2 regions of the Afifella sp. JA880 genome follow, and region 2 is predicted to be linked to the other one. Evidence: riboswitches for the same ligand, from Rfam matches in the RefSeq annotation. Region 2 holds a riboswitch; the other holds the start of a gene.
What was found. Region 2 has a riboswitch for cobalamin ahead of cobU (bifunctional adenosylcobinamide kinase/adenosylcobinamide-phosphate guanylyltransferase). Riboswitches for the same ligand answer to the same signal wherever they lie in the genome.

Region 1: another riboswitch for cobalamin. It lies ahead of NYQ83_RS12970 (DUF4198 domain-containing protein); the one in region 2 lies ahead of cobU (bifunctional adenosylcobinamide kinase/adenosylcobinamide-phosphate guanylyltransferase).

What each region holds. Positions count from the first base shown of each region.
Region 1 covers NZ_JAOANH010000002.1:1,001,584-1,008,774, reverse strand. The annotation lists gene NYQ83_RS12975 (DEAD/DEAH box helicase) at 1-914, shown strand, start outside; cobalamin riboswitch at 1,078-1,291, shown strand; gene NYQ83_RS12970 (DUF4198 domain-containing protein) at 1,450-2,247, shown strand; gene cbiM (cobalt transporter CbiM) at 2,263-2,895, shown strand; gene NYQ83_RS12960 (cobalt ABC transporter permease) at 2,892-3,521, shown strand; gene cbiQ (cobalt ECF transporter T component CbiQ) at 3,524-4,306, shown strand; gene NYQ83_RS12950 (energy-coupling factor ABC transporter ATP-binding protein) at 4,318-5,004, shown strand; gene NYQ83_RS12945 (metal-sensing transcriptional repressor) at 5,172-5,435, shown strand; gene NYQ83_RS12940 (nickel/cobalt efflux protein RcnA) at 5,446-6,381, shown strand; gene NYQ83_RS12935 (threonine/serine exporter family protein) at 6,544-7,191, shown strand, end outside.
Region 2 covers NZ_JAOANH010000001.1:83,589-90,779, reverse strand. The annotation lists gene cobN (cobaltochelatase subunit CobN) at 1-552, opposite strand, end outside; gene cobW (cobalamin biosynthesis protein CobW) at 554-1,588, opposite strand; gene cobU (bifunctional adenosylcobinamide kinase/adenosylcobinamide-phosphate guanylyltransferase) at 1,585-2,115, opposite strand; cobalamin riboswitch at 2,452-2,663, opposite strand; gene NYQ83_RS17810 (hypothetical protein) at 2,662-3,081, opposite strand; tRNA gene NYQ83_RS00505 (tRNA-Asn) at 3,172-3,247, shown strand; gene NYQ83_RS00500 (AzlC family ABC transporter permease) at 3,708-4,451, shown strand; gene NYQ83_RS00495 (AzlD domain-containing protein) at 4,444-4,794, shown strand; gene NYQ83_RS00490 (biotin transporter BioY) at 4,821-5,324, opposite strand; gene NYQ83_RS00485 (energy-coupling factor transporter transmembrane component T family protein) at 5,351-6,049, opposite strand; gene NYQ83_RS00480 (energy-coupling factor ABC transporter ATP-binding protein) at 6,046-6,726, opposite strand; gene madM (malonate transporter subunit MadM) at 6,933-7,191, opposite strand, start outside.

The DNA of each region.
Region 1 (7,191 bases), on a different contig from region 2:
AGCGCGACATGCTCGTCGATCTCCTCGGCGCTGCCGATATGGAGCGGGCGATCGTCTTCACGCGCACCAAGCGCGGTGCCGACAAGGTGAGCCAGCATCTCGACAAGGCTGGGCTGCGCTCAGCGGCGATCCACGGCAATAAGAGCCAGAATCAGCGTGAAAAGGCGCTCGGTGCCTTCCGCAACGGCCGTGTCGCCGTTCTGGTCGCGACCGATATCGCAGCGCGCGGCATCGACATCGACGACGTTTCGCATGTCGTCAATTTCGAGCTGCCGAACGTGCCGGAGGCCTATGTGCACCGCATCGGGCGGACCGCGCGCGCCGGCAAGAGCGGCATCGCGATCTCGCTGTGCGATCATTCCGAGCGGGGTCTTCTGCGCGACATCGAAAAGCTGATCGGCAAGAGGATCGATGCGCATGGGGCCGCACCTCGGCGCGAGGCGTTTGCGGACCAGGGCGGGGCCGAGGTGGTCGATGAAACAGATGAGGCGCCGTCTGCAGACGTGCGCCAGCAGGCGGGCGAGCGGCGCGACGAAAGATCACGCCAGCCTGGCAAGCGCAATTCTCCCTCACGCAACCGCCGGCGTTCGGGCAACAAACCCGCGGCCTTCGAAGCTCGCTCCGAGGGGCGCAACGAAGGGCGGAGCGACGGGCGGAATGAAGGCCGCAACGGCGACGCCCCGAAAGGCGGCCGCAACCGCAGGCCGGAAGGTGCCGAAGGAGGCCGTTCGGCCAAGCGGGCCGAGGGCGGCGCGCCCAAGAGCCGCAAAGGTGGCTCGGATGGCCGGCGTGACGGGGCCCGCCGCGACGGCGGCCGCGGCAACGAGGGCGCCCAGGCCGGTCTGGAACGGATGCTGCGCAAGAGCAGCAAGCCAAAAACCGGGGCGGGCGACAAGCAGGTCGCCGCGCGCTGAAGACAGCGACGCCACGCAAGTTTGAGAGGGCCGGCCGCCATGTGCGGTCGGCCTTTTTTGTGCCCTCGGGCACCCTTCGGCGTGGTCCGTTGCCGGCAAAGGAAAGCCGTGCCGGGCATGGCTGCTCAACGTGCACGGCATTGACAATTATGGCCATTCGCCGGCAGATGGGGGTGTCAACGGTTTCCGGACGCAAAGCGACCGGATTAAAAGGGAACACGGTGAGGCGTACCCAGCAGGGACCAAAACCGTGGCTGCCCCCGCAACTGTGAGCGGCGAGCAGGGCTTCAACATGTCACTGGCGCATTGGCGCTGGGAAGACGAAGCCATGCTGTGACCCGCAAGCCAGGAGACCTGCCGCTGACGCGCGACGCCGGGCGACCGGTGCCGCACCGCAACGGACGCCGGGGTGAGCGTCTGGCGGTGGAACGGCGCCAGGAATCCGATTTGCGCCCAATCCTCGCCAAAACCCCGATCGTCCTTTCCGCATCACTGTCGCGGTTCGTCCGCTGCAGTCATTGGAGAGACGATACGAATGAACCTTCGTAAGTTTGCCTGTGCCGCCCTCACATCGGCGGCGTTTCTTCTTCCCGCCGCAGCCGAAGCGCATTTTCAGCTGATCTATACGCCCGAGGTGAATCTCGCCGAGCCGGGCGACGTGCCGCTGAAGCTCATCTTCTGGCATCCCTTCGAGAACGGCCATGTCATGGATATGGGCGCGCCGGAAGAGTTCTACGCCGTCTTCCGCGGCAAGAAGATCGATCTCAAGGACAGCCTGAAGCCGATCTCCTTCGAGGGGCTGGAAAACAGCGCGCAAGCCTTCGATGCCACGCTGCCGGCGAAGCGCGCCGGCGATTACACGCTCGTCGTCGTGCCTCAGCCCTATTACGAGGAGAGCGAGGACATCTACATCCAGCAGATCGCCAAGGCCTATCTGAACCGGGCGCAATTGCCGACCGATTGGGCCGAGCCCAAAGGGCTTGCGACGGAAATCGTGCCGCTCGATCGCCCGACCAACATTCTGGCCGGCTCCACCTTCACGGGCCGTGTCCTGTCGGAAGGCAAGCCGGTCGCGGGTGCCGAGATCGAAGTCGAATACATGGCGGCCGAGCCCTCCATGGACGAGAACAAGCCCACCGAACCCAAAGCCTCGCCGATGCCGGGCGGTGCCGTCATCGCGATGAGCGACGAGAACGGCTACTTCACCTTCGGCGTCCCCAAGGCCGGGTTCTGGGGCTTTGCCGCGCTCGGTACGGGTCCGAAGACGGAGTTCGAGGGCAAAGAGCTCTCGCAGGACGCCGTCATCTGGGTGCGCGCCTACGACGTCGAATGACGGCAGGAGGGATCGATGCATATTGTCGACGGAGCTCTCGCCAATGACGTCGTCATCGGGGGAGCGGTGTTGGCGGCCGGGGGCATTGCGCTCGGCCTCAAATCGCTGACGGCGGAAAAGATGCCGGCCGCCGGGGTGTTGAGCGCGACGTTCTTCGTCGCCTCGCTCATCCATGTTCCGATCGGTCCCTCCAGCGTGCATCTCATCATGAACGGTCTGGCCGGGCTGGTGCTCGGCTGGGCCGCCTTTCCGGCGCTGTTCGTCGGGCTTCTTCTGCAAGCGGTGTTCTTCGGCTTCGGAGGGCTCACCGTGCTCGGGGTGAATACGCTCAACATCGCGCTGCCGGCAGTGATCGTCTATTATCTGTGCCGACGCGGGATCGCCTCCAATTCGCTGACGGTCGCCGCGATTTCAGGCGCCATCGGCGGGGGGCTCGCGATCGCGCTGACGACGGCGTTCGTCGCGATCGCTCTGGCGCTGTCCGGCGACGAATTCATCCCGGCCGCCAAGCTCGTCTTCTTCGCCCATATCCCGATCATGATCATCGAAGCTCTGGTGACGGGGGCGGCCGTGGTTCTGGCCCGCCGCGTCAAGCCGGAGCTCTTCGCCACTTTCAATCGATCCGCTGCCGAGGAGGTCGCGCTATGAGAAAGCTCTGCGCAGCCCTCGTTTTCCTGGCTCTTCTGCCCGCATCGCAGGCTCTCGCCCACAAGGTCATCGCGTCCGTCTATGCGTCCGGCGACGTCGTGGAAGGCGAGGTCGGCTTTTCCAACGGCGATATGGCGAAAGATGCGACGGTCGAGGTGTTCGACGACAACGGCAACAAGCTCGGCGAGGCGGTAACCGACGAGACCGGCGCCTTCACCTACAAGCCCGAAAAGGCGGTGCCGCTCGTCTTCAAGGCCAATCTCGGCGCGGGCCATGTGGCGCAGGTGCGGATGTCGGCCGAGGAGTTGCCGGAGATCGGCGGTGCGGAGGCCTCATCGCCGGCGCTGGTCGCTGCCGAAGCTGCGGCCGGTGCCGAGCCGGCGTCTTCCGGGACTATGGGGGCGACCGCCCAAAGCTCCGGCGTCGACCTCGCCGCGCTTCTTGAAGCACAGCACGAGATGATCACCGAAGCGGTGCAGAAGCAGGTGATCCCGCTCCGGCGCGATATCGACGCCTATAAGGAGAAGCACGACATGCAGAGCATCCTCGGTGGGATCGGCTATATCTTCGGCATCTTCGGCGTCGCGTTCTATATCGCGGCCCGGCGCAAGATGACGGCGGCCTGACGATGAGCCACGTTCTCTCAGCCGGACGGCGCGCGCTCACCGATACGGGCGAAGCCAAGGGCACGCTGATCGATGGCATCGACGTGCGCACCCGCATCGTCGTTGCTGTCGCCTTCGCCATCGTGATGGTGAGCCTGCAGGATCTCGCCGTTTTGGCGACCGGGCTTCTGGCGGCGTTCTTCCTGATGCTGTCGGCGCGGCTGCCGGTCGGTCGGACGCTCAAGCGCATGGCGATGATGGACAGCTTCATCATCTTCCTGATCGCCATGCTGCCCTTCACCGTGCCGGGCGATGCGATGTTCACCGTCTTCGGGTTTGCGGCGAGCTGGCAGGGGCTGCGGCAGGCGGCGGAGATCGCGCTGACGGCGAATGCCGTGATCCTCGCCTTGATGGCGCTCGTCGGCTCCACCGAGCCGGTGACGCTCGGCCATGCGTTGCGGCGTTTGATGGTGCCGGAAAAGCTCATCTACCTGCTGATGTTCACCGTGCGCTATGTCGACGTCCTGCAGCAGGAATATCAGCGTCTGCGCATGGCGATGAAGGCACGCGGATTTCGCCCCTCGAACAACCGGCACACCTATCGCTCCGTCGGCTATCTCGTCGGGATGATGCTGGTGCGGGCGATCGAGCGCTCGGAGCGCATTCTCGGCGCGATGAAATGCCGGGGCTTTACCGGCCGGATGCCGCTTTTCGACACGCTCGCCTTCACCTATCGCGATGCGGTGTTTGCAGCGGGGGTGACGCTTTTCCTCGCCTCGCTCATCGGCGCGCAGGCGATCCGCTGAGGCCATGACGCATGTCTGAACTCATCGCCCTTTCAGATATCCATTTCGCCTATCCTTCGGGGCCGCCGGTCCTCAAGGGCGTCGATATGTGTCTGATGCCGGGCGAGAGGCTGTGCATCGGCGGCCATAACGGTGCGGGCAAGTCGACGCTTCTGCACATCATCGTCGGGCTGTTGCGGCCGTCGCGTGGCCGCATCACCGCCTTCGGAGCTCCGCGGCGCGAGGAGAAGGATTTTCACGAGGTGCGCTGCCGGGCGGGCTTCGTCTTTCAGGATCCCGACGATCAGCTCTTCTGCCCGACGGTCGCGGAAGACATCGCCTTCGGGCCGCTCAATCTCGGCAAGAGCCGCGACGAGGCGATGGCGATCGTCGATGAGGTTCTGGAGCGGCTCGACCTCGTCAGTTTCCGCGACCGCATCACCCACAAGCTCTCGGGCGGCGAGAAGCGGCTCGTCACGCTCGCCGCCGTTCTGGCGATGGAGCCGGAGGTTCTGCTTCTCGATGAGCCGACCAACGCGCTCGACGTCGACAACAAGGCGCGGCTGAAAGAGATTCTCCTGTCGTTGCCGCAAGCGATGATCCTCGTCTCGCACGACCACCGTTTCCGCGGCGATGTCTCGACCCGCACCGTCGTCATGTCGCATGGCCGGCTGGTGGAGCGGGACATGCATTGCACGGCAACGGACGAGGCCGGGTAGGCTTCAGGATCGGATGGCCGGACCGTGCGTTGGCCGGCGTCCAAAACTCCTCACGCTTTCAGCCGTTTCGGCGGCAATTACAGGCCATTTATCGGCTCATGAGCGCGGCGAACGTCAGTGAGCTATTTTGATTGTCGTATCCCCTCCCGGGGGATAGGATCATTTGCATGCAGCACGGTTCACACGGCGACGTCGTCAAGCGGCTGAAACGGGCCGAGGGACATCTCAGGCATACGATCGAGATGATCGAGGAGGGGCGTCCCTGCCCGGACGTCGCGCAGCAGCTCCACGCCGTCTCCAAGGCGATCGAGCAGGCGAAGCGCCTCTATATCCACGACCACATCGACCACTGCCTCGACGGCAGCATCGAAGACGGGGCGGACCGCGCGAGCCTGGTCGAAGAGTTCAAGGAAATCTCGAAGTACCTGTGAGGGGATCGCCATGGATATGAGCGGGATGATCGCCGCGGGCGGCAGCAATCCGGTCCTGCTTGCGGCCATGGCGCTCGTTCTCGGCGCGCTGCACGGGCTGGAGCCCGGGCATTCGAAGACGATGATCGCCGCTTATATCGTCGCGATCCGCGGCACGGTGGGGCAGGCGGCCCTTCTCGGGGTTGCGGCGGCGCTGTCGCATTCGCTCATCGTCTGGGTTCTGGCGATCCTCGGCATGCGCTTCGGGTCCGAGTTGATCGGCGAGAAGACAGAACCCTTCTTCGTGATGATTTCGGGCGCGATCATTCTGGCGATCGCGATGTGGATGCTGTGGCAGACGCAACGATCTGCCGGGACGGGAAGAACACATCCGCATGGGGCGCATGATCACGGGCATGACCACGTGCATGGACACGACCACAATCATGGGCACGATCACGGGCATGAACATGGGCACGATCACCCGCATCCGCACGATCACTCGCACGCTCATCATCACCCGCATCCGCACGACCACCTGCACGCTCATGATCACCCGCATGAGCACGATCATGGGGGGCTCGATGCGCATGCCGCCGCGCATGCGCGCGATCTCGAAGTGCGGATCGGGGCGGGTAAGACCTCGACCTGGCAGACGATCCTGTTCGGGCTTTCCGGCGGGCTCATTCCCTGCGCCGCGGCGATCACCGTGCTGCTTTTGTGCCTCCAGATCGGAAAATTCTGGCTCGGCATCACGCTGGTGGCCGCTTTCAGCACCGGTCTCGCCTTGATGCTCGTCGCCGTCGGGGCCGTCGCCGCGCTCGGCATCGGCTTCATCTCCGCGCGCTCGTCGCGCTTCGACGCGGTGATGGCGAAGGCGCCTTATCTCTCTGCGATGCTGGTGGCGGCGATCGGCCTCTTCATGATCGTCTCCGGTTGGAGCCATGCCGACATGCACCTCCTTTGAGGGTGTCTCCGGCGCTGGCAAGCCTCGCTTGCGACGATTTCTCCGAGAAAATTTTCCGTCTTCGTCATCCGCGATCTCAATCGCGCACGATCTTGTGCTACGCGGCTGGCGTGGGAGGGCGCCTTCGGATCAATCCGCCTCGTGGCGGACACAGGAGACGAAATGACGGACAGAAACGATCCGGTCGTGATGCGCCACAGAAATTTGGAAAAGATCGCCATGACGGCGTTGGCTGTCGGGCGGACGCTCGTCGAAACCGGGGCGAAGACCGATGTCGTGCGCCAGGGGATGACGATGGTTGCCGAAGGGCTCGGCGCGGATCAGATCCACGCCCGCATCGGCTTTGCCTCGCTGTCGCTGACGGTGACGAGCGGCGACAACACCATCACCCGCATGCGCACGGTCGGGGCCCATGGCGTCAATCTGCGCCTGAACCACGGTGTGCGCCGGTTGTGTACGCGGGTGAAGCATCATGACATGACGGTCGCCTCGACCATCGAGGCGCTGACGCATCTCATCACCAAGACGCCCCGCCATCCCTGGTATCTGGTGGCGCTCGCCGTCGGGCTCGCCTGCGCTTCCTTCGGCCGGCTTTTGGGCATCGACTGGTCGGCCTTCATGCCGGTCCTCATCGGCGGCGCGCTGGGCCAGGCGGTGCGGCACTTCCTGCTCAAGGCGCACACCAACCCCTTCGTGGTGGCGGCGATCGTCGCCTGCGTCGCGGCCACCACCGCCGGCTTCGGCTCTGAGCTTGCGGCAAGCCCGATGCTGCAGACGGCGATGTTTTCCTCGGTGCTTCTCCTCGTGCCG
Region 2 (7,191 bases):
CTTCCGTCCGCCCTCGTAGACGCCGAAAGCCGGCACGTTCTTCGGTGGCGAAGGCGCCTCGTCATACCCGAGAAGATGGCCCGAGAACCGCAACGCGTTTTCGAAATTCTCCGCCCCGCCCTCGACCAGATAGGACCAGAGAAGCCGCGTTTCGTCGGCGCCGAGCGTGCCCTCGGCCGCAAGGTCGCCGTCCCATTTGGTATCGCCCGGCATCAGCGCCACTTTGGCGCCTGAGCCGCGCGCGATCCGTAGCGTCTCCTCGACGCCGTAGCGCCAATAGCCGACGCCGCCGAGAAGCCGAACGACGATCAGCTTCGCCTCGGCCAGCACCTTCTCGACATAGAGATCGACCGAATAGGGATGCGCGAGCGACATCCAGTTGGCGAGCCGAATGGCCGGAAAATCATCCGCCAGCCGGTTCGCCGCCGCAGCCAACCCGGCAATCTCGGTGTCGGCTGCGGAAAGGATGACGATGTCGCCCGGGCTCTGATCGAGGTCGACCGCTTCGGAAGCCGCGTCGAGCCCCCGACTCTGGCCCTTGAAGATATGCAATTCAGCCTCCGAGGGCCTCCGTGACGGCCGCTCGATCGACATCGGACAGGCCGATCACCACGAGCTTCGGCTCGCCCGACGATTCACCGTTGCCGCGGTCGAACCAGCTCTCCAGCCTCTGACCCACGGCCTGGACGACCAGCGGCACCTTTTTGCCGTCGATCGCAAGGCGACCCTTGATGCGCAGAACGCCGGGCATGGCGAGCGCCTTGGTGATACGTGCTTCGGCCTCGGCCTTATCCGGCGCGGTCACGGCGATGCTGAAGGAATCGAAATCGTCGTGCTCGTGCTCCTCGCCTTCCATCTCATGGTGCGAAAGCCGGGTCTCGCTGTCGTCCTCCGCCCCGGCCCCAACACCCAGGAGGACCTCCGGCGGCACGATGCCGTGTGTGGCACGGATGAGCGACGCAGCGACGCGCTTGTCCTCTCCGACGCGCTTTTCCACGCGCAGCATGCCCGCTTCATCAACGAGATCGCTCTTTGACAGGATGATGAGATCGGCACAGCGCAGCTGATCCTCGAACAATTCCTCGATCGGATCGTCATGGTCGAGCGACTGGTCGGCTTCGCGTTGCGCGACGAGCTTCGCTTCGTCGCTCGCCATACGACCGGCCGCGACGGCCTCGGCATCGACGACGGTCACCACCCCATCGACGGTCACCCGGTCGCGGACAGCAGGCCAGGCAAAGGCTTTGACGAGCGGCTGCGGCAGAGCGAGGCCCGACGTCTCGATGACGATGTGGTCAGGCGCCTGGCCGCGTGCGAGGAGACCTTCCATCGCAGGCAGGAAATCATCGGCAACCGTGCAACAGATGCAGCCGTTGGACAACTCGACGATATCCTCCTCGCCGCAGGCAGGACTGCCGCAATCGGAAAGAATGCCGCCGTCGAAGCCGGTGTCTCCAAATTCATTGACGATGAGCGCGATCTTTCTGCCGTTCGCGTTATCGAGGATGTGACGGATGATCGTCGTCTTTCCGGCTCCAAGGAAGCCGGTGATGATCGTCGCGGGAATGCGTTCCGAAGCGTTTGTCATAAAGGAAGCTGTCCTTTCAGTGCCAGAGGCAGTCCGGCCGCCATGAAGACGACCAGCTCCGCCGAGCGGGCGATTTCCTGGTTGAGACGGCCCTGCGCATCGCGGAAGCGACGAGCCAGGGCGTTATCGGGTACGATGCCGAGGCCGACCTCGTTGGAGACAAGGACGACGGGGCCTTTCGCCGCGGCAAGGGCTGCGCAGAGGTCGCGCGTACGCACGGCGATGTCCTCTTCGGCGAACAAAATGTTGGAAAGCCAGAGCGTGAGGCAGTCGACGAGCAGGGCCCGATCCGGCGCGGCCTCCCCGGCGAGGACGTCCGCAAGCGCGACCGGCTCCTCGACGGTGCGCCATGCCGGTCCGCGCCGGGCCTGATGTGCGGCGATACGCTCACCCATCTCCGCATCGTCGTCGGCGGGAGGGCACGTCGCGACGTAGACGGGGTTGAGCCCGCTTCCCTCCACGAGGCGTTCCGCATAGGCGCTTTTTCCCGAGCGGGCGCCGCCCAAAACGAGTGCCGTGGTTATCATGCGGATTTCGCGGAGCGTTTCCGCGCCAGGGGCAAGGCAGACGACGCGAGCGGTCGGATGCTTACCGTCCAGCCGGTCGCAACAAAGGCCGCATGACCCTCGGCCATGCCTTGAACGTGAGGAAACATGACTGCCTCAATGGCAGCGCGGCAAAGATGCGTTTTCTGAAAGATCAGGCGGCAGACACCGCCCGCGTATGGAAGCGAAACCGCTTTGCACGGTGCGCAGATCGTTGGCGATCAATGCGGCGCAGCCGGCTCGAACCCTGGATGGAATCGCAGACGGAAATGTTCCGGAACTTTGCATGCTATCCCCTTTGCCGTCCCTCCGACGGCGTTCGAGTTGCCCTGGTCCGGCAGGTCTCCTGGCTTGCGGGTCTCCGCCCTTCTGCGCCTTCCCGTTGCCGGTGGCTTGTGCAGGGGGCTCGCCGCGTACAGTTGCGGGGGCAGCTGCGGATGAGGGATCCCGATCTGGGTCATCCCTGTCGCATTCCCTTTTGATCCCCAGGTGCTGTGCACCATTCGGGAACCGGAACCATTTCAAAGACTAAACGGAATCGGAAGACTGTCGCAAGCGCGATTCCGCCGATCGCTCCGTTTCGCTCATGCGTGTATCGCCCGGCGAAACGAACGGTGTCTGCGAATCGATTTTGCTGGCAACAGCCGCCTTCCCATTGCCATTTCCCGCGGGCGCGGCCACGTCGAATCGCCGCGCCACGCCCGGATAACGCGTGTAGATCCACACAGTGAACCGCCGCCGCCAACGCCGCACCGCGGGAATATCGATCGACAACACGATCAGCCCGAGCGGCAGCATCCACAGGCCGAGCACCGGCAGGAAGGCGAAGAGACCGCCGAGAACCAGCAGAATCCCGATACCAACACGCAGAAGCGGGCTGTGCGGCAGAGGCATCTGCCGGCCAAAAAGATGGAGGCGCGAGCGCCGCTTCCTGTCGTTCTTTACCACTTCAGCTTCCTGCCTGTTTTGCATGCGTCAAAAATGGGCTGCGAAAGGATGCTTGCAATGCCCGATGAGTTTGGTATATCGCGCCTCAATTCCCCGGTAGCTCAGTTGGTAGAGCAAGCGGCTGTTAACCGCTGGGTCGCTGGTTCGAGTCCGGCCCGGGGAGCCACCTTCCTTCTCTTCTCATCCCACGATCCAGTCGAAACCGTGTCTTCACGGTGGGTGCCAAAAACTGTGAGCACCCGGAACGGTCTGGCCGAGGCAACGTCGCCTGGCCATTCACACGCCGCTCCCGCTTCTATCGACAGAATCGAAAACGATCGCCGTTCGACCTCGAAGGCGGGGTTCACGAAGAGATTCGCAGCGCGCCCAGCTCCGCGCTGAATCAGGCGTCTCCAGGCCGCAGCGGATGTGCAGAACGTGATCGAGCGCAGAAATATTCGCGACGACACCTCACGCGCCATCAACGTCGATACGAAAACAACCTCATAGTTATGATATGTGCCGGCACAGGATATCGCGCCGAAATGAAGTATATTCATTTCGATTAGTTTTTCTGGACACAATATATAAGCTGGAATAAAGGGATGGCTGATATTCTACATTGAGATACGCCCTCCCCCGATGCAATGACAGACTCCCCAGACCTCTCCAGCGACGAAGAGGCGTCCGCAGGACACGTTTTCCGTATCGCCGTCGGTGACGCTCTCGTCGTGATTCTCACTTTCCTCGTGATGTTCATGGGCGTCGGCCAGCTCAGCGCTGAAGCTGGCCTTAACGCCGTGCAGACCGCATTGATGACCAGCCTCACGGTCGCCGCGCCCGCTCAGGCTGCCGCCATGCAGATCCTGACGAGCGAGGGCGCAACCGCCGGCGCCTGGGCCGCGGCCGTTGTCGCCGTCATCATCGTCAATCTCCGCTTCATCGTCATGGTCGCCTCGGTCCTGGCGCGCTTGCCGGAGACGACATTCTGGCGCGCTTTGGGCGGCGTCGGGCTGATTTCGGCAAGCTCCTTCGCCGTCATCCTCCCCCGCCTCATGGAAGAGCCGCCTCCACGGCCGATTCTCTATTGCGGCATGGTCGGAGGCATGTGCTCGCTCTCCGCCGTCATCGGCGCCGTGGCCGGCCATCAGCTCGCAGCCTCCGTGCCGGTCATCGTCGGCGCGACTTTGGGCGCCATGATCCCGATCTATTTCGCCACGCTGATCGCCCGCCAGAAGAAGCTGCGCCCTTTGATGGTGAACGCGTTCTTCGGCGCACTTCTCGTGCCGCTCGGCGTGCCCTTCATGGGCGCATCCGCGCTCCTCGTCCTGCCTCTCATCGTGGCAGGCCTCAGCATGCTGGTCGATCAAGGAAAACAAGGAAATGCCTGACGTTCTCTCTCAATGGCAGCTTTGGGCGGTGGCGGCCGGCGCCGGCCTTGGGACGCTTATGTTGCGGCTCGTGCCGCTGTTTGCCCGAGAGGCGATTGGTGGCGAACGCATCCGCGAATTCTTCGACCGGGCAGGCTACGGCATTCTAGGCGGCATCGTCGCGACATCGGCTTTGCGCTCAGGCCAGGGCCTGTTTCACGGCGCGCCCCTCGTCGGATCCGTGGTCGCAATCGTCTGCGTGGTCATCGCCTTCACGATCGCCGTGTGGAAGGGCGGCACGATCGTGCCGACCCTCATCGGCCTTGCGGGTTTCGTGGCGGCCGGCCTCCTCTATCTCGGCTGACCGCCCCATTCGCGCAAACGCGCCGTCTATGCCGTCCGCTGAATGATCGGATAAGACCGCTTCACGGACACCGCGATAATGGCGGCGAGACCGGCTTTGACGAGATCCCCCGGAATGAAGGCCGCCGAGGCGATCGCAGTCTTCGTCAGCGGCAGGCCGACATTGACCGCGGTCCACGGGATACCGATCGCATAAAGAACCACGATGCCGCCGAGCGCGCAAAAGACGAACGACGTGATGACATTGAGTCGGTTCCAGCCCCATTCGTGCAAAGCGCCGACGGCGAAGGCGGCCGCGACCCACCCGAAAAGGTAACCGGCGGTCGGACCGAAGAAGACGCCGAGCCCGCCGCGACCGGCGGCAAGGAGCGGCAATCCGACGGCAACGAGCGCGAGGAAGAGCAGGATCGACAGCGCGCCCCGACGCGCCCCGAGGATGGCACCAGCCAGCATCGGCCCCATCGACTGAGCCGTGACAGGCACGCCGATCAGCGGCAGCATCACCGGCGGGAAAATTCCGAGCGCAGCCATGAAGGCCGCGAAAAGAGCGATATAGACTATGTCTTTAGTTGTGGTTCCGCGTCGTTGCATGACATCCTCGCATTGGACGTATTCGGCTCCAGGACGAAGCGCGGGGGCAACTCGCCTTCGTCGCCGGAGTGATCACTGTAGGGCGAGCGCGCATCGATCGCATCGGCAACATCGCTGGCCATTCGAAGGGTCCGGACGATAAGCGGCAAGGCGAGCGCGAGGGGATTGGCTCCAAGCCCCCTCGCCCGCTGCGCGTCGCGAATATCGTTTGCCTGTTGGGCAATGACCGGGATGAACCGGAGCGCCAGAGAAAACGCGAGCCCGACCTTGGCGGGATTGACGCCGAAACGCCGAAACGGCGTCAGCGCCTTTTCGACAGCCGCGATCAGCGCATCGGTGCGCGTCGTCAGGGTCACGAACGCGGCCAGAAGGATGAGCGTTGAGATCCGCAAGACGACGAGAGCGGCGAGCTCCCATGACTGCCAGACGCCCTGGACGATGAAGAGGAGCACCAGCAGCCACAACAGCGGACGCAATTGCTGGAACGCCTGCCGCTGCGAAATGCCTGCAAGCCAATAAAGCAGGAGCGTCGCGAGAAATGCGCCGGCGAGAACCGGAAGATTGCCGACGAGGACGAGCCCTGTGCCGGCCGCCGCCAGAACCAGGAGCTTGGCAGCCGCCGGCAGCTCATGCAGGAACGAGGATATCTCTCCGCGCGATCTCATTGCATACGCTCCACATAGCGCGCGAGGGCGGAATTCGGCGCGTCGTCGGCAATCACCCTGCCCTGGTCGAAGACGATGACGCGGTCGAATGATTCCAGTAGCGGCAAGTCGTGCGTGACGACGATGACGGTCTCTTCCATCTCGTCGATGACCTTCGCAACTCGCCTGGCGTTGCGCAAATCGAGGAGCGTCGTCGGCTCATCAAAAACGACGCAATCAGGCCGCGTGATGAGGACGCCCGCCAGGGCCAGAAGCTGCTTCTGTCCGCCGGACAGCGTATGCGAGGGATGCGAACGAAAAGGTCCGAGCCCGTAGCGGTCGAGCACCTCTTCGACGAGGGCGCCACGCTGGGCTGCGGGAAGCTTCAGCCCTTTGAGGCCGAAGGCAACATCTTCTTCCACGATCGGGAAGACGATCTGATTGTCTGGATTTTGGAAGACAAAACCCACCTTGCGACGAACCGCCTTGCCCGACTTGGCCGTATCGAGGCCGTCGACGAGAACCTGTCCGGAGGTGGGGATGAGAAGTCCGTTCAAGAGCCGGGCAAACGTGCTCTTGCCCGAACCATTGGAGCCGACGATCCCGATACGCTTCTCGTCCAGCGTCAGGTCGATGCCCTTCAAGGCCTCGAAGGTCTCGAAGCGCTGATGAACCGCGCGGATCTCGATCGTCGTCATAATCTGCCCCTTGGAGCGTTGGCGCCGCCGGCATCTCTCGTAAAAGAGACAGGCCGGCGGCTGCAGGTTCGGAATACGAACGTCATTCACATGTTCGTGCGCCGGAACCCTATTCGTAGCACCATCGCTTGAAACACTGTCTCAGGTGTTTCATTCTCAGGCGTGTTGCGCAGGATGAAACCCTGACTGGTCCTTCGGCAAAAGGTTCAACCAACCAGGGCGACGATCGCCGCGTAACCGAGTGAGGGGACGACCAGGCAGCCAAAGCCTGTGTAGAACGTCGCCGTCATCGCACCATAAGGAACCAGCCGCGGATCGGTAGCAGCCAATCCGGCGGCTGTTCCGCTGGTCGTTCCCATGAGACCACCATACACAGCCGCTGCGGCCGGGTTGTTGAGGCCTGCCATCTTGGCAAGGAACGGGGTCAGGATCATCACGGAGATCGACTTCACCACGCCGGCGGCA